2 linked regions of the Prochlorococcus marinus XMU1411 genome follow. The main gene of each other region encodes a partner of the protein of the gene in region 2 in a complex. Links are inferred from orthologs where the notes say so. Each region holds a gene or a part of one and is shown on either strand. Other genes may lie near its edges. The genes, in order: mrdA and rodA.

Region 1 (7,113 bases), on a different replicon or contig from region 2:
ACTTTCCAGAAGAGAAAGAACTGAATCATTTAAATGGGCCATCAGAGAATAAATATGTCGGTGTAAATTTTTCTGATAGACAAAAATTAGTCCAAGAATGCTTATATTCATTTCAAGAAGAAAGCATAATAAAAATAATTGGTCAAATTACAAATATTAAAGATTTAATAGGTGATCCAGAACTTTATGCAGGAGGGATATCAAGCATGAGCAAAGGATGTTACCTTAACCCTCATATTGACAATTCTCATGATAGAAATTTAAAAAACTTCAGAAGATTAAATCTACTTTATTACGTCAATCAAGACTGGATTCCGAAAAAAGATGGAGGTGAATTAGTCCTTTATCCTGATGGGATTAAAAATAAAGAAGAGATAATAAAGTGCAAGTTTAATAGATTGCTCATAATGAGAACTGATAATAAATCAATACATGGAGTCAAAAAAATCCTGTCGAAAACAAAAAGAAGAAAATGTATAAGTAATTATTACTTTTCAATAAATTCTCCATCAGGTAAAAAATATTATCACTCAACAACTTTTCGTGGATTCAAGAAAGAATTATTTAAAGGAACTTATCTGCAATTAAATTCATATATTAGAACATCCGTAAAGAAGTTCATATTCACAATATCTGGAAAATCTATTTCAACTAATTACCATAAAAAAAGTGATTAAAGAGAAAGAATCGCATTTGACAAAAAATTTTTGCGTAATTAAAACAGACGAATAACAGCGGTAACTAAACTATATGATTATAATCTACTGAAAACAATATAACTTAGAACATATAATGTTTGATTCGAAAATTGAAAGTCACTTAAAAAACATATCTATTTCGATAATGAGCTGGAAAGTTATGTTTTGTACTAAAAAATAAATCTTTGAAAATGTCAGTTATTAATACAAGCTTAATCTCTCAAAATCAAAACTTATTAGAATTTGAAATTACTGAAAATATTACTTGTATCAGATTTTTAGATCAAAATAAAGAAAGATTTGAGCTTGAATTTAATCTTGAAAAAGGGACCTCTTTTAATACTTTTTTAATTAGAAGTAAAGATGATCTATTTATTATTCATCCACCTGAAAAACAAAATTTAGATGCATTTAACAAAAAAATATGCGATTTATTTAATCAATTTAAATTTCAAAAAATTAATATCATTTCTGGTCATATTAATCCCCAAGTAATAGAAACTATAAAAAACATCAGTGCAAGATTTCAAAACCTAACTATCACTTGCTCAAATCCTGGCTTTAAACTTATTAACGAGCTTTGGAATCAAAAGAACCCCAATTTAAAAAATAATATTGATATTCAATTACCCAAAATAAACATTATAAAAAAAGAACTGAAATTAGAATTAGATAATATTTTACTTGAATTAATTCCTATTCCAACCGCACGATGGCCAGGAGGACTAATAGTCTATGAACGGAATCAAGAAATACTTATAAGTGAAAAATTTTTCTCTGCGCACATTGCAGCTGAATATTGGTCTGAGACAAATCGAGTTAGTACAGAAATTGATCGGAAACACTTTTATGATTGTCTAATGGCACCCATGTCCAACCAAGTGGTAACAATCACTGAAAAAATTGCTGAATATGAAATAAAAACTATTGCACCATTACATGGACCCGCTATTGAATATAGCTTAAAAAGCTTTCTTAATGACTACATCAGATGGGGTGAAAATCTCTCAACTAACAATCCTAGAATCGCTTTGATTTATGCAAGTGCATATGGGAATACAGCCTCTATAGGAGATGCATTGGCTAAAGGAATAAATAGAACTTCGGTTGAAGTTCAAAGTATTAATTGTGAGTTTACACCTAATGATGTTCTAATAAAATCTATACAAAATGCGGATGGATATTTAATCGGTTCGCCCACACTCGGAGGTCATGCTCCAACTCCTATAGTCAGCGCCCTAGGAACATTATTATCAGAGGGTAACAGAGATAAACCTGTTGGGATTTTTGGTAGCTTTGGCTGGAGCGGTGAAGCAATAGATCTACTTGAATCAAAATTAAAAGACGGTGGTTTTAAGTTTAGTTTTGATCCCATAAGAATTAAATTTAGCCCAGACAAACCAAAGATTAAAGAATTAGAAGAGATAGGAACTCATTTTGGGAGAAAAATTATAAAGCAAACAAAGATAAAAACTAGAAAAACAGATACGGGAATGATTTCTAGCAAAACAGATCCAAAATTGCAAGCTCTTGGAAGAATAATTGGTTCACTTTGTGTGCTAACTGCCTCTAAAGGAAAAAATGAGAATAATATAAAAGGCGCTATGCTTGCATCTTGGGTTAGTCAAGCAAGTTTTTCTCCACCAGGGTTAAGTATTGCGGTAGCAAAAGATAGATCGGTAGAATCTCTTCTTCAAATTGGAGATTTATTTGCTTTAAATATTTTAAGTGAAAAAGATTACAAAGAGCCTTTGAAAAGATTCACAAAACCATTTGCACCAGGAGAAGACAGATTTAAAGGTTTAGATATTGAATTGACTCCTAATGAACAGATAATTATTCCAGAATCTTTAGCATGGTTAGATGCTTCAGTGAAAGAAAGAATGGAATGTGGAGATCATTGGGTAATATACGCTGAAGTACTACACGGTAATATACTAAAGTCCGATATTCTAACAGCTGTGCATCATCGCAAAACGGGTGCAAACTATTAACCTTATTTATCTAATTTATGAATCAATCAAAAGATCTAATAATAATTTCGGCTAGTTGTGGAAAAAATCTAGAACTTTCCGAGAAGTTTCTTGAAAAAAGTCATGAACTCAAAATAAGTTCAGAAATATTAGATCTTACCACTCTTGATATTCCACTATTTAATCCACGAATTCACACTAAAGATAATATTCCAGATGTAATAGTTTCTATTAAAAAAAAGCTTTTCTCAACAGAAAAATGGGTTATTTGTGCTCCTGAATATAATGGATCCATCCCTCCCATTCTATCTAACTTCATAGCATGGCTTTCTATTTCGGGAGATGACTTTAGAAATTTATTTAATGGTCAACCAATTGCGATTGCAACATTTTCTGGTGGTATAGGATTAGAACTGCTTACCTCATTACGTATTCAATTAGTTCATTTAGGGAGTCAAGTATTAGGCAGACAACTTTTATCCTCATATAGCAAACCAGTAGATACTAAAAGTATTGAGGACATCATCAAAAGACTGTTACAAATGAAAAAAATAAACATATAAACTTCTATAAGTTAGGAATTAGTATCATTCTTTTTCATTCCAAACTTTTAAAATTTTTCTAGCCATAGGAAGTGCATGAACAGACCCCCCACCAGGAGTATTTTGTGCGAATGCAACTATCAACAATTCACTCTTTTGAGAAGGAGTAAAGCAAACAAACCAAGCATGATCAGAGCCGCCTTCACCATCTTCAGCTGTTCCAGTTTTGCCTGAAACTGGAGGTAAATTTGAAACTCCATAATTAATTGATACTCCTGTACCAGACTCTACTACTTTCCTCAGACCACTTCTTATCAGCTGAATATTATTCGAATCAATTTCAATTTTAATTTGTTTTTTATCTGAAAGATATTCTTCATCTTTTTCAACTAAATGAGGAGTAACTAGATAGCCTCCATTAGCAATTGCAGCATATGCTTTCGCTATTTGAATAGGAGTAACTTGAACGACAAATTGTCCAATCGACATACTCGCAATATCTTCTGGAAGCCAAGGAGTTCTTCCTGGTTCACCCCATCCTCGACCTTGTTTAGCCCATTCACTACTAGCGACTAATCCTATATTTTCTTGTTCTGAAATTTCAATCCCAGATAAAGCATTAAAACCAAGCTTTCTTGATACCTCATAAATTTCATCGACTCCTACTCCATATCCAATTTGATAAAAGAATGTATTACTAGAAACTCTTAAAGCATCTTCATAACCTATAACTCCAAAACCTAAATCATTGTGCTCTCTAAAACATTGATTTCCATAAGTTATACATGGTTTTGTATCTAGCATAGTATCAATCGGAAATTTCCCACTTTCCAAGCCAGCTAAGGCCGTTACAATTTTCCAAACACTTCCTGGATCATAAGCATTTAAAGCTCTATTAAAAAGAGGTTTTTCAGGGGAATTAAATATCTTATCGTATTCTGCTTGAGGCTTAAAATCTTTTGAGAAAAAATTTAAATCAAAAGTAGGCTTACTTGCCATTGCTCTTATCGCACCATCCCTTGGGTCCATTACTATTATCGCTCCAGCTTTTTTATCTTTAAGAACTTCCTCAGCAACTAATTGCAGGTTTATGTCAATTGTCAATTTAATATCATTTCCTTGTAATGAGGGTTTTGTTCCTAAAGATTTCTGAAAGTTACCTAAAGAATTTACTTCAATCATCTCTCCGCCCCATTCACCTCTTATTAAGTCTTCATAAACATATTCAATTCCAGTTCTCCCAATTAGATCATTTAATTTATAACCCTTATTAGATAAAAATTTATATTCTGACTTATTTATTGGCTGAGTATAGCCAATTACGTGAGCAGCAACAGATTTATAAGGGTAATTTCTAATTAATTTCGTCGCAATTTCAAAACTTGATACAATATTTTCGTTTTCTTTATATTTTATTAATTGATCAATATTTAAATCCTCAATTATATTTACTGAAAGTTTCTTATTTCGTAAACCATCTAAATATTTTTTTTGAATGAAATCTCTATCAATATTTAATAATTCAGAAAGAATTAATTTATGTTTTTGCCAATTGCTTACGTCTAAAGATTGAGGCTTTATTATTAAAGAGTATTGAATTCTACTATCTGCTAAGACATTACCACTTTTATCAAGTATTCTTCCACGTATTGGTGGTGATGCAATTAATCTAATCCTATTCTCATCTGACATTTTCTTAAAGGATTCATAATTTAATAGTTGTAAAAAAATTAACCTTAATAAAATCAAGAAGAAAGTAAAAGAAGAAAGAATAAGTAAGACTAAAGGTTGTCTCTTGAATGAAATAAGTTTTTTATTAGAATTACTTTTTATCAAAAAATTAAAAATTTATCTCAATATTTTTTTTTCCAATAAAGAAATATTGGTGCTTATCTCTTTTAGTCTTTTAATCAAATTTTCATAGTCACTCTCTTGGTGAGAGGAATCATTATTCTCATTATTATTTGAAGAGAAGTTTTGACTCATACAATATTAAATAATTTTTTATTCCAGTTAATACAATCATAAATGAATATTATTATTTTTTCAAAATAATATTAAGTTGAATACTAAAAAATATTAAATATTTTAATTTAACTGATCTAAGCTTTGTTCAAAATAAGGATTACAACTATTTTTCGATATTCCTAAAGACCAGCCAATAAATGATGAAATAAATATCGTAACTATTAATGGCAAAATAGCTTGTTGGGTATTTTCAAGACTAAACCATTCCCTCCAATTACTAAAAAACCTTTCTCTTTGGAATTTTCTTTTTTCATTTTCTAATAATCTTGCTTTTTTGGCAAAGGATTTTGTAACCCACTTTTCAAAAGGAATCTTTTTTGTAACTGCCATTTTTCTTTCAACTTCCAATAGCTGCCCTGAACTAAGGTAGGGATGAAATGTACTTATTAATTCAAGAGTTTTTAAAAACATCTCGACTGTGGCATCTTTTATAAGCTTTTGTTCATGACTTAAATCAACCCAATCTATTTCTGGATAAAAACGATTCCTATTAGGTTGAATTTGGTCCTCTGACATTTGACCTGGTTCTCTTAGCCATCTATTGGTATTGTCGTCAAACCTTCTCCAATACAAAAAAGGATTTATAAAAATTGTTTTTCCAGATATTTTTACTATATCTTGCTGAAGATGCTTAGTAAGCGTTCTTTCAGATTTTGTCGATTCTATCAAAAGTCTTTATTAATAATCTATTTAAAGATTATCTTTTATTAAATATTTTTCCATCAATATGAACAAATTTTATGAGTATTAAGTCATTGATAATTGCCAACGCTTTTTTAAATAATTGCAGTATTCGCAATTTATTGAAGGTTTTGGGAAATGATTCGAACGTAATAAATTTACAGTGTCAATTATCTTAGACTCAACCCATGATGTAGAACAATCTAACCTAATTAAATGTACGTCAAAATTCAGTTGATTATTAAAAAACTCTTCATTTTTTTTTCCATTAAAATACAGAAGATAAGCTTCATTAGCGACTTGAAAACCATTTTTTTTAAATAGCCACTGATACATTTCCAATTGCCTCTTATAAGCTTTTGCATATTCGTATTTATTAAAAGTCTCGGACCAATCAAAGTTATTTCTAGATGTCGCTTTTACATCAACAAGAATAAGGTCACCATTTTTTTTCTGCCAAATATCGTCTATTGCTCCTCCAAAATCATAATTATTTTCGATACATTTAAATCTAATGCCTTGAAAATTACTTCTCCAAATTTCTAAATTTTTATGTTTAAAAGGAATAGCATCAATGCCATATTTATCAAATAAAGGATGCGGTTTCTGTATTTCTCTATAATAGTCAAATTCATTTTTACATAAATTATCTACAGCTATATTTAGAGTAAAAGGTAATGATGGTGGTTTTATTTTAAATTTTTTATCAAGTACACAACATCTTGGACAATTAAGATATTTCTCAACAGTAGTACGACTTAATTTAATAATCTCACTCATTACATTTAAATCTAATATAAAAATTTCTTATGAATTTAATTCAAAAATTTTAAAAGATTTGATAAATTACTATCAACTAATATTTTCATTGCTCTAATCTCGTATTAAAAAGGAGAAAATTTTGTGCAAAAACATAAGATAAAAATGCTGTAAGCTTAAATTTTAGAAATAAAAATACCTCTAAGATATATTGTAGGTACTCGAAGATTAATTACAAGAATTTTTATAGTCACGCTCAAAAAAATGATTCATTTTTTGAATAGTTTATAAGTAAAACTAAAATATTACTTATTTTAAATTTACTTTAAGATTCTGAATATTAATACAATAAATACGTAATTCTATTTAAAAAAATCGATTTAAAAAAAATTTTTAATTCTAAATATCTATATTCGGTAGATTATATCTAAC
Region 2 (7,141 bases):
TAAAAGTTACTGGAGCATTTTGCCTAGCCAATGCTGGAGCGAAAGGATCAAGATTATCAGGGGATTTTTTTACATCCTTATTAGTAAAGCTCTGAATATATCTATCTTCCTCAACTCTTTGTTCAAGAATATTAACTAGTTGAAAATACAATGAAAAAGCTCTTGCGGCTGCAATGGATTCTGCCAAATCCATAGAATTTACTATATCGACTATTTCATTTTTATAAGTTTTTGTACTTTCACCATCAATTTGTTTTGAATAACTTAACTCTTTAAGCTGTATCAATCTCTCAGCCTGATCTTCTGGGCATTCTTCTCTAAGTACAGATTCCCATAGTTCCTCTATTAAAAGACGATTTTTATCACGTGGATCATTATTACTTACCAAATCCACATTATTATTTTTAATCTGTTGAAAAGATTTCATATTATCATTATGTCACAATTGCAAATGATCAGATCAAATATTTATTTTAATCATCAAACACTTTCTTCTTCTTCCTTCATCATATCATCGATAGATATATTAATTATCTGCTCAATAGAAAGTCCTTTTTGATATTGATTTATCCATTTCATAGATTGATTACCTTCTTCAAGTACTTTATAGACAGGTTTCAAAAGATGTTGCATATTAAATTTTTCTGCCGTGGGTGATAAATCTGATAATAAATTTTCAATCCATTCTCTACAAATAACTTTTTTACCATCTTGCCAGTGAATCAACTCTGAATTCAAACTCTCTTTAGCAGCAATCATTTCATTTTGATCACATATTTCTATTAATTCATCAATAGAAAAAATACTCGAAGTCATGGGATCTAAAGTTTGTAAATTCTCAAAAAGATTTAAAATCCTTAGTTCCAGCATTGCCGTTATCCCTAACAGCAAATTTATATCTTGAACGAAATCACAAATTCTTAATTCCAACCGATCAAGAATTAAAGGCCTTTGAGGACCATTTGGTCGAATTGAAGACCAAAAATGCCTAATATTTTGCATATTTTTATTGGCTATATTTTGCTTGATCCAATCTATATAGCACTTATGATTAACAAAAAAAGGAACTTTGCTTGGTGTTTTAGGAAACTGAATCCATCTCTGAGAGTGATTTCCAGTAATTTTATTATTTAAAAAAGGTGAGCTAGCGCTTATTGATAGATACAAAGCAGCCTCTGATCTTATCAACCTTATAGCAGCAAAAAGTCTATCTAAGTCATCTATGCCTATATTTATATGTACACTAGATGTTGCAACAGAGATTCCGTAATTATCTTGTATAAATTGATGATAAGTATTATTAATATCAGATCTTTGAAATTCAATATCGTGTTTAAAACAAAGAGTTGATGAAGGAATGATTGTTAACCCTCTATTGTTTAACCATTGCCTTAAATTTTTTCTTGGCGTTATTAATTTCTCGTATAAAAACTTATAATCTTTTTCTGGTGTTGTAATGTATTCAACATTTCTTTTATCAGGCTCTTTAACAAAATCAGGAAATTTTTCTTCAACATCAGTTGAAACTCCAATATGGGAATTCGAAGAACCTGTAAAAAGTTCCACTTCAAAACCCTTATAAAGATTATTTTTAATCATTTATTTACCCAAACAAGCTAATGCTTTAAGTATTCCCTTTGCTTTATTTAATGTTTCTTGATATTCATTTACTGGAGAAGAATCAGCAACTATTCCAGCACCTGCTTGCACTGAAACATCATATTTTCCATCTTTTAAGGGTTTAACTATCATTGTTCTTATTGTAATTGCCGTATTTAATGCACCATTTATATCAATTGATCCGTATACTCCAGCATAAGGTCCTCTAGCATCTTTTTCAAAGTGTTTAATCAATTGCATGGCCCTTATTTTTGGTGCACCGGTTACTGTCCCAGCAGGAAAACATGCCTTAAGCAAGTCCCATACGTCAGTATTGTTTTTTAAGATCCCCTCAACTTCACTAACAATATGCATAACATGTGAATATTTCTCAATAACCATTAAATCTTTGACCTCCACAGTACCAATTTCGCAAACTCTTCCAAGATCGTTCCTACCAAGATCTATTAGCATTACATGCTCAGCTATTTCTTTTGGATCTTTTAATAAATCCTTTTCTAGTTCCAGATCTTGTTGACTATCAATACCTCTTGGTCTTGTCCCAGCAATTGGTCTTAAGCTTGCAACAATCTGATTATTTTTATTTTTTTCAGCTTTAACCATAACTTCAGGACTTGAACCTATCAGATACCATGAGCCAAAATCAAAAAATGACATATATGGAGATGGATTTACCATTCTTAAACTCCTATATAAATTAAAAGGATCGTTATTAACTTGAGTATTAAATCTCTGACTTATAACTATTTGAAAGATATCTCCTTTTCTTATATATTCTTTTGCAGAAAGAACTGCATCCTCAAAATCTTTTTTATTCCAATTACTTTTAAGATCTAAATTCAAATTCTCATTTTCATTCCAATCTAAAAACTCATCTTTTTTTAAAGGAACTTTCATTAAATTTCTAGTTTTCTGAATTTTAGAAATTGAATTTAGATAAACATCTTCAATACAAGACTCTTTTACAGAAGTTATATCTGCATAAACTACTGCTGTGATACATCTTTTGATTTGATCAAAAACAACTAATTGATCAAAAAACATCCAAGAACCATAAGGTATATTGCTGTCTTGTATTTCATTTATTGGAACACTTGGTTCTATTTGATTAATTAATTCATAACCCCAAGAACCATATAATTGTCCAATTGATGGCAAGTCATCAATCATGAATGATTGATATTGGTTTGTCCAAGTTCTTAAAATATTAAAAGGATCTCCTTTATATCTTTTTGTTTTTCCATCATTCCAAGTTTTAACTATTTCTTCTCCATAACAAATTGCTTCCCAAAGAGGTTTAGTAGCCACAATACTCCATCTGCCCAAATTTTCCCCGCCTTCAACAGACTCAAGGAAAACACCATGAGAATCGCGTTCTGATAGTTTCAAATAAGTAGATAATGGAGTCTCTAAATCTGCTGGCCAAGTTTGAGTAATAGGTATAAAATTTTTACCTTCTTTGTAGGCCTTTAAAAAACTATCTTTCTTTGAGCTGATCATATTAATAATGTCAACCCAAATTATAATTATATTCTAGTTTTATATCAACTTTTAGAAATTTAATCAAAAGTATTTTTAGTTGTGAATTTCAACCCTGCTGGATTAGGATTTTCACCAATTCTCCTGGGGTTATGGCCAACTTTTTCTCTACCCTCATTAACCTTCTCAGGGAAAACTCCATCTTTTGGATGTAAGAATTCAGTATCACCACCTGGGAAAATTCTATAGATTTTAAAATCTTCAATTCTTGGTTTGAAGGCTCTTAATTGTGTCCCTAATGCAAGGCATTGTTCTTTTCTTGCAAAATACATTAGATTATCACCTTCATGCATAATAGCCGCCCCACCAGTGGGCAATTCAAAGGCTTGTTCCTTGGAACTTTTCCATACAATTGCATATTTTTCTTCGGTTTCTGCTGAGTTTAATAAACCCCCAGTACTTCCTATATGCTTTGGAAATTGACCAACTAAAGTTTCAGTCATCCTTGATTTTGAGTTATTTCTTATAAGAAATTAGCATTCATATTTTGCAAAATTATAAATTTACAAGAAATTTTCTACATTATTTAATATATGGAAAAATTATTTCTCATTTTATTTTGAATCTGAAATCGGAAAAAAAACTGTTAAACCTGTATCACGCCTTTGTGTGACATGCCCTCCTAAGCTAGCCAACAACTTTTGAGTAGCATTTTGACTAAGTTGTAAACTACCCGTTTGAGGGTTCCAATTTAAAACAGGACCAATATCAGAACCGTTATCTTTTTTTAGAATTTCTTTTTGATTACTTCCTAATTTTTGCACTTTTAATTGAAGTTTAAGTTTTTGACCAGCTGGCCTTAATTCTAAAATTAATGTACTACCTTCTTTTAATCCTCTAGTATTTTTATTAATTAATCCAGTTAACATTAATTCCAATTTTTCAGAATCACTCAAAATTTGCGGAAGTTGATTGGGGATGTCAATCTTTAAAGAAATCCCACGTCGATTTAATTGTTTCTTCCATAAAGGAGCAAGCTTTTTAAAAATTTCGGCTAAATTAATTTTTGCCAAGTTATTTAACGAAGGAACTTCATTACTCACTAATTCTGCTGCATTAAAGATTAAACCAAACCTATCAATTTGTTCATTACATTCATTATCTATTTGAATCAAACGATTTTTCATTGATTCGTCCATCTTATATTTTTTTAAAGTAGAGCTTATAAGAGTTCTTATTGTTGCCAAAGGCGTTCTTACTTCATGAGATATTGCACGTAATAATTTTGCTTCAGTTATTTGCACATTTTTTTCATCGTTTTTTGAAGAATTCTGTATATTATGATTTGGAGAAATATTTGCTAATTTTGCCGATAATGTTGGCCAAAATAATTTTTCAAATTGATTATTAATATTAAGGTTACCTAAATTATTGATTGCATTACGAAATTTTACTCCTTCCTCATAATTTTCTTGGTTTAATTTTGCATGCATTAATTCAATTGAAAGTTTAAGGCTTTCTTCATCACACTTCATTAATAGAATTTTTTTATCTTTTTCTCCTGCAATTGATAATATGCATTGAAAATTTGGGGTGATTATCATCAAAAAAGGTTCATAACCATCTTCTTGACTAAGATTTAAGACTTTATAATTACTAACTAAATCGAAATCTTTTTTTATCTTATCTGAATTATTGACTGGTAAAAAACCTGCATTCTCATTCTGAAAATATGGAAAACCCTCAGGAGACCAAAGCCATCCATAAAATTGATTTAAAAATTTTTTATCATTAAAAGCAGGCAAAGGTGAGGCAACCCAAATTCCCCCATGTTTATAATTCTGAGATAGGAAATCTTTTTGAATAACTTCTAAAGAAGCCCACCACATTCTTCTGGATGAATCATCATCCACATGTATAGTTTGAACTCCTTTAATCAAAAGTTCTTGAATTTTTTTTATAGTAATTTGTGATTTCATCAATTTCTTAATGATCTAGAGCGTTTCAAAATAGATAAAACAAATCCAATAGATATAAAATTAGTCACTAATGACGTTCGTCCATAGCTCATAAAAGGCAGGGGAATCCCAGTCACTGGTCCTAATCCGATAGTCATAAATAAGTTAATAATTATTTGAAATAAAAAAGTTGAGGCTATTCCAATAACAATTAGGGATTCAAAATTAGTCCTAGCAATTGTTGCAGTATTAATAAGTTTTTTAATCAAAAAAAAGAACAAAAATAAAACTATTATGCACCCCACAAAACCCAATTCTTCGCCTAAAGCACTGAATATAAAATCAGTATGTTGTTCCGGTATAAATTGCAAATTAGTCAGCTTACCTTGTAGCAAACCAGTCCCAAATAATCCTCCAGAACCAATTGCAATTTTACTCTGTATCAAATGATATCCGCCACCTAATGGATCTCTACTTGGATCTAAAAATAAAACTAATCTATCTTTTTGATAATCTTTTAAGCCATATTCCCACAAAATTGGTGTAAATTTTGCCACTAATAAATGAAACGAAATAGCGAGAGCAGAAAAAATAATTTTCTTTTTTGAAGATCTATAAGCAAGATATCCTATAACTGGAATCCAGAAAATAAGAAGAGTTGGTAAGGTTAGATATAGTATTGATGTGATAATACAAAACACTAATAGCAAAATCCACTCTATGGGCATTTGAGACCAATAGAGCATTACACCTGTCAAAACAATTAAAACTAAAGAGGTACCTAAGTCCGGTTGAAAGAAAATTAATAACCAAGGAATAACTACTACTAGTAAGGGCAATACTAAATCTTTTATTGTTAGAATTATTTTTTTGTCGAGTACTAAAGCAAGAGTTAATACAGTACTAAGTTTAGCTACCTCTGAAGGCTGAAAAGAAAAGATGCCCAAGTTTAGCCATCTTTGAGCTCCAGAAACTGAAATCCCAAAAAAATAAATAAGTAATAAGGATATTAAAGTACAAAAATAAAATGGAACCAAATACTTTCTAATTCTCTCTAACGGTATATAAGAAATAAAAAATGCTAAGAAATAACCTAAACAACCAGTTAATATATGACCTAAATAGTTAGATACTAAAAAATCACCCTGAATACTTTTTATCAAAAAACCCGAAATAATAACTAAAAACAGGGGAATAATAAGTAGCGGAGAAAATAAAAAACCTCTATTAAAGTTATCTTTTTTTTGTAAAAAAACTCTGTTATTTAACAAAGAAATTCTCTTAAACATCAATTAAGCATTAACAAATTGATTCTTAATTAATTTAGCTAAATTACCAAATACGACAGAACTTTCTTTATTGGGCTGGCTTATTGAGATTGGTACACCTTTGTTACTATCATCAACAAGAGGGATTTCAATAGGAATTTGAGCTAATAATGGTAAGTCATTTTCGTTAGCTAATGTTTTTCCACCACCTTTACCAAAAATTTCATATTTTTTATCTGGCATATCTGGCGGAATAAATACTGACATATTTTCTACAATTCCCAGTAGAGGTACTCCGAGTTGTTTAAACATAGCTAATCCCCTCCTTGCATCTTGCAAAGAAACTTGTTGAGGGGTAGTGACAACTATAGCTCCAGAGATAGGAACAGATTGAGAAAGGGATATTTGAGCGTCTCCTGTTCCTGGAGGTAAATCAATAACCAAAAAATCAAGATTATTCCATTCAACTTGGTACAAAAATTGTCTGATAATACTATTAAGCATTGGCCCCCTCCATATAACTGGCTGACCTTCTTCTATAAGGAAACCCATTGATACCAATGAAATTCCATATTTATTTATCGGTATTAACCTTTGATCACTGCCACTTCCTTCTGTAACCTTTGGATTCTGTTCGGCGACTCCCATCATTGAGGGAGTATTAGGTCCATATATATCCGCATCCAGCAAACCAGTTTTCAAGCCTAATTTAGCTAGAGAACAAGCGAGATTAACTGCAATTGTACTTTTTCCAACTCCACCTTTACCACTGCTAACAGCTATGATATGTCGAATTCCATCAATCTTCTGCAACTC

What was found.
Region 1: the proteins of rodA (region 2) and mrdA are in contact, whole or in part, in a crystal structure (PDB 6PL5), measured with the Thermus thermophilus proteins. The link is inferred for Prochlorococcus marinus XMU1411 from one-to-one orthologs. Residues at the interface, in WP_223903423.1 of Thermus thermophilus: Phe161, Val165, Phe168, Val169, Leu172, Pro198, Tyr199, Glu202, Tyr211, Arg212, Asp213, Gln220, Val221, Gln223, Ser224, Ile226, Ala227, Ile228, Gly229, Ser230, Gly266, Phe267, Val270, Leu274, Tyr277, Gly278, Leu281, Phe285, Leu289, Arg297; in WP_223903432.1 of Thermus thermophilus: Arg4, Ile5, His6, Leu8, Ala9, Phe12, Ala15, Leu16, Leu19, Gly20, Arg22, Ala23, Trp24, Leu26, Gln27, Val28, Tyr31, Tyr34, Leu36, Leu43, Thr45, Asp47, Lys156, Gln157, Gly158, Ser160, Val184, Leu201, Glu202.

The regions. Positions count from the first base shown.
Region 1 is NZ_JAAORI010000001.1:43,330-50,442, reverse strand. What follows is about bases 2,655-5,555. They hold mrdA (penicillin-binding protein 2), read right to left. Parts: upstream 5,050-5,555; coding sequence 3,259-5,049; downstream 2,655-3,258. Other genes in these bases: HA145_RS00240 (hypothetical protein), read right to left, coding at 5,302-5,555; HA145_RS00245 (hypothetical protein), read right to left, coding at 5,062-5,199; HA145_RS00255 (NAD(P)H-dependent oxidoreductase), read left to right, coding at 2,710-3,234; HA145_RS00260 (diflavin flavoprotein), read left to right, coding at 2,655-2,692. In the rest of the region: HA145_RS00265 (2OG-Fe(II) oxygenase), read left to right, coding at 1-677; more of HA145_RS00260, read left to right, coding at 890-2,654; more of HA145_RS00240, read right to left, coding at 5,556-5,910; HA145_RS00235 (PD-(D/E)XK nuclease family protein), read right to left, coding at 5,989-6,702. UniProt on the Escherichia coli protein: Catalyzes cross-linking of the peptidoglycan cell wall. Responsible for the determination of the rod shape of the cell. Is probably required for lateral peptidoglycan synthesis and maintenance of the correct diameter during lateral and centripetal growth.
Region 2 is NZ_JAAORI010000006.1:41,752-48,892, forward strand. The notes cover bases 4,213-7,141. They hold rodA (rod shape-determining protein RodA), read right to left. Parts: upstream 6,347-7,141; coding sequence 5,078-6,346; downstream 4,213-5,077. Other genes in these bases: HA145_RS08825 (sensor histidine kinase), read right to left, coding at 4,213-5,078; HA145_RS08835 (Mrp/NBP35 family ATP-binding protein), read right to left, coding at 6,350-7,141. In the rest of the region: ppc (phosphoenolpyruvate carboxylase), read right to left, coding at 1-427; gshA (glutamate--cysteine ligase), read right to left, coding at 481-1,599; HA145_RS08815 (anthranilate synthase component I family protein), read right to left, coding at 1,600-3,120; HA145_RS08820 (photosystem I reaction center subunit II PsaD), read right to left, coding at 3,180-3,602; more of HA145_RS08825, read right to left, coding at 3,714-4,212. UniProt on the Escherichia coli protein: Peptidoglycan polymerase that is essential for cell wall elongation. Also required for the maintenance of the rod cell shape. Functions probably in conjunction with the penicillin-binding protein 2 (mrdA).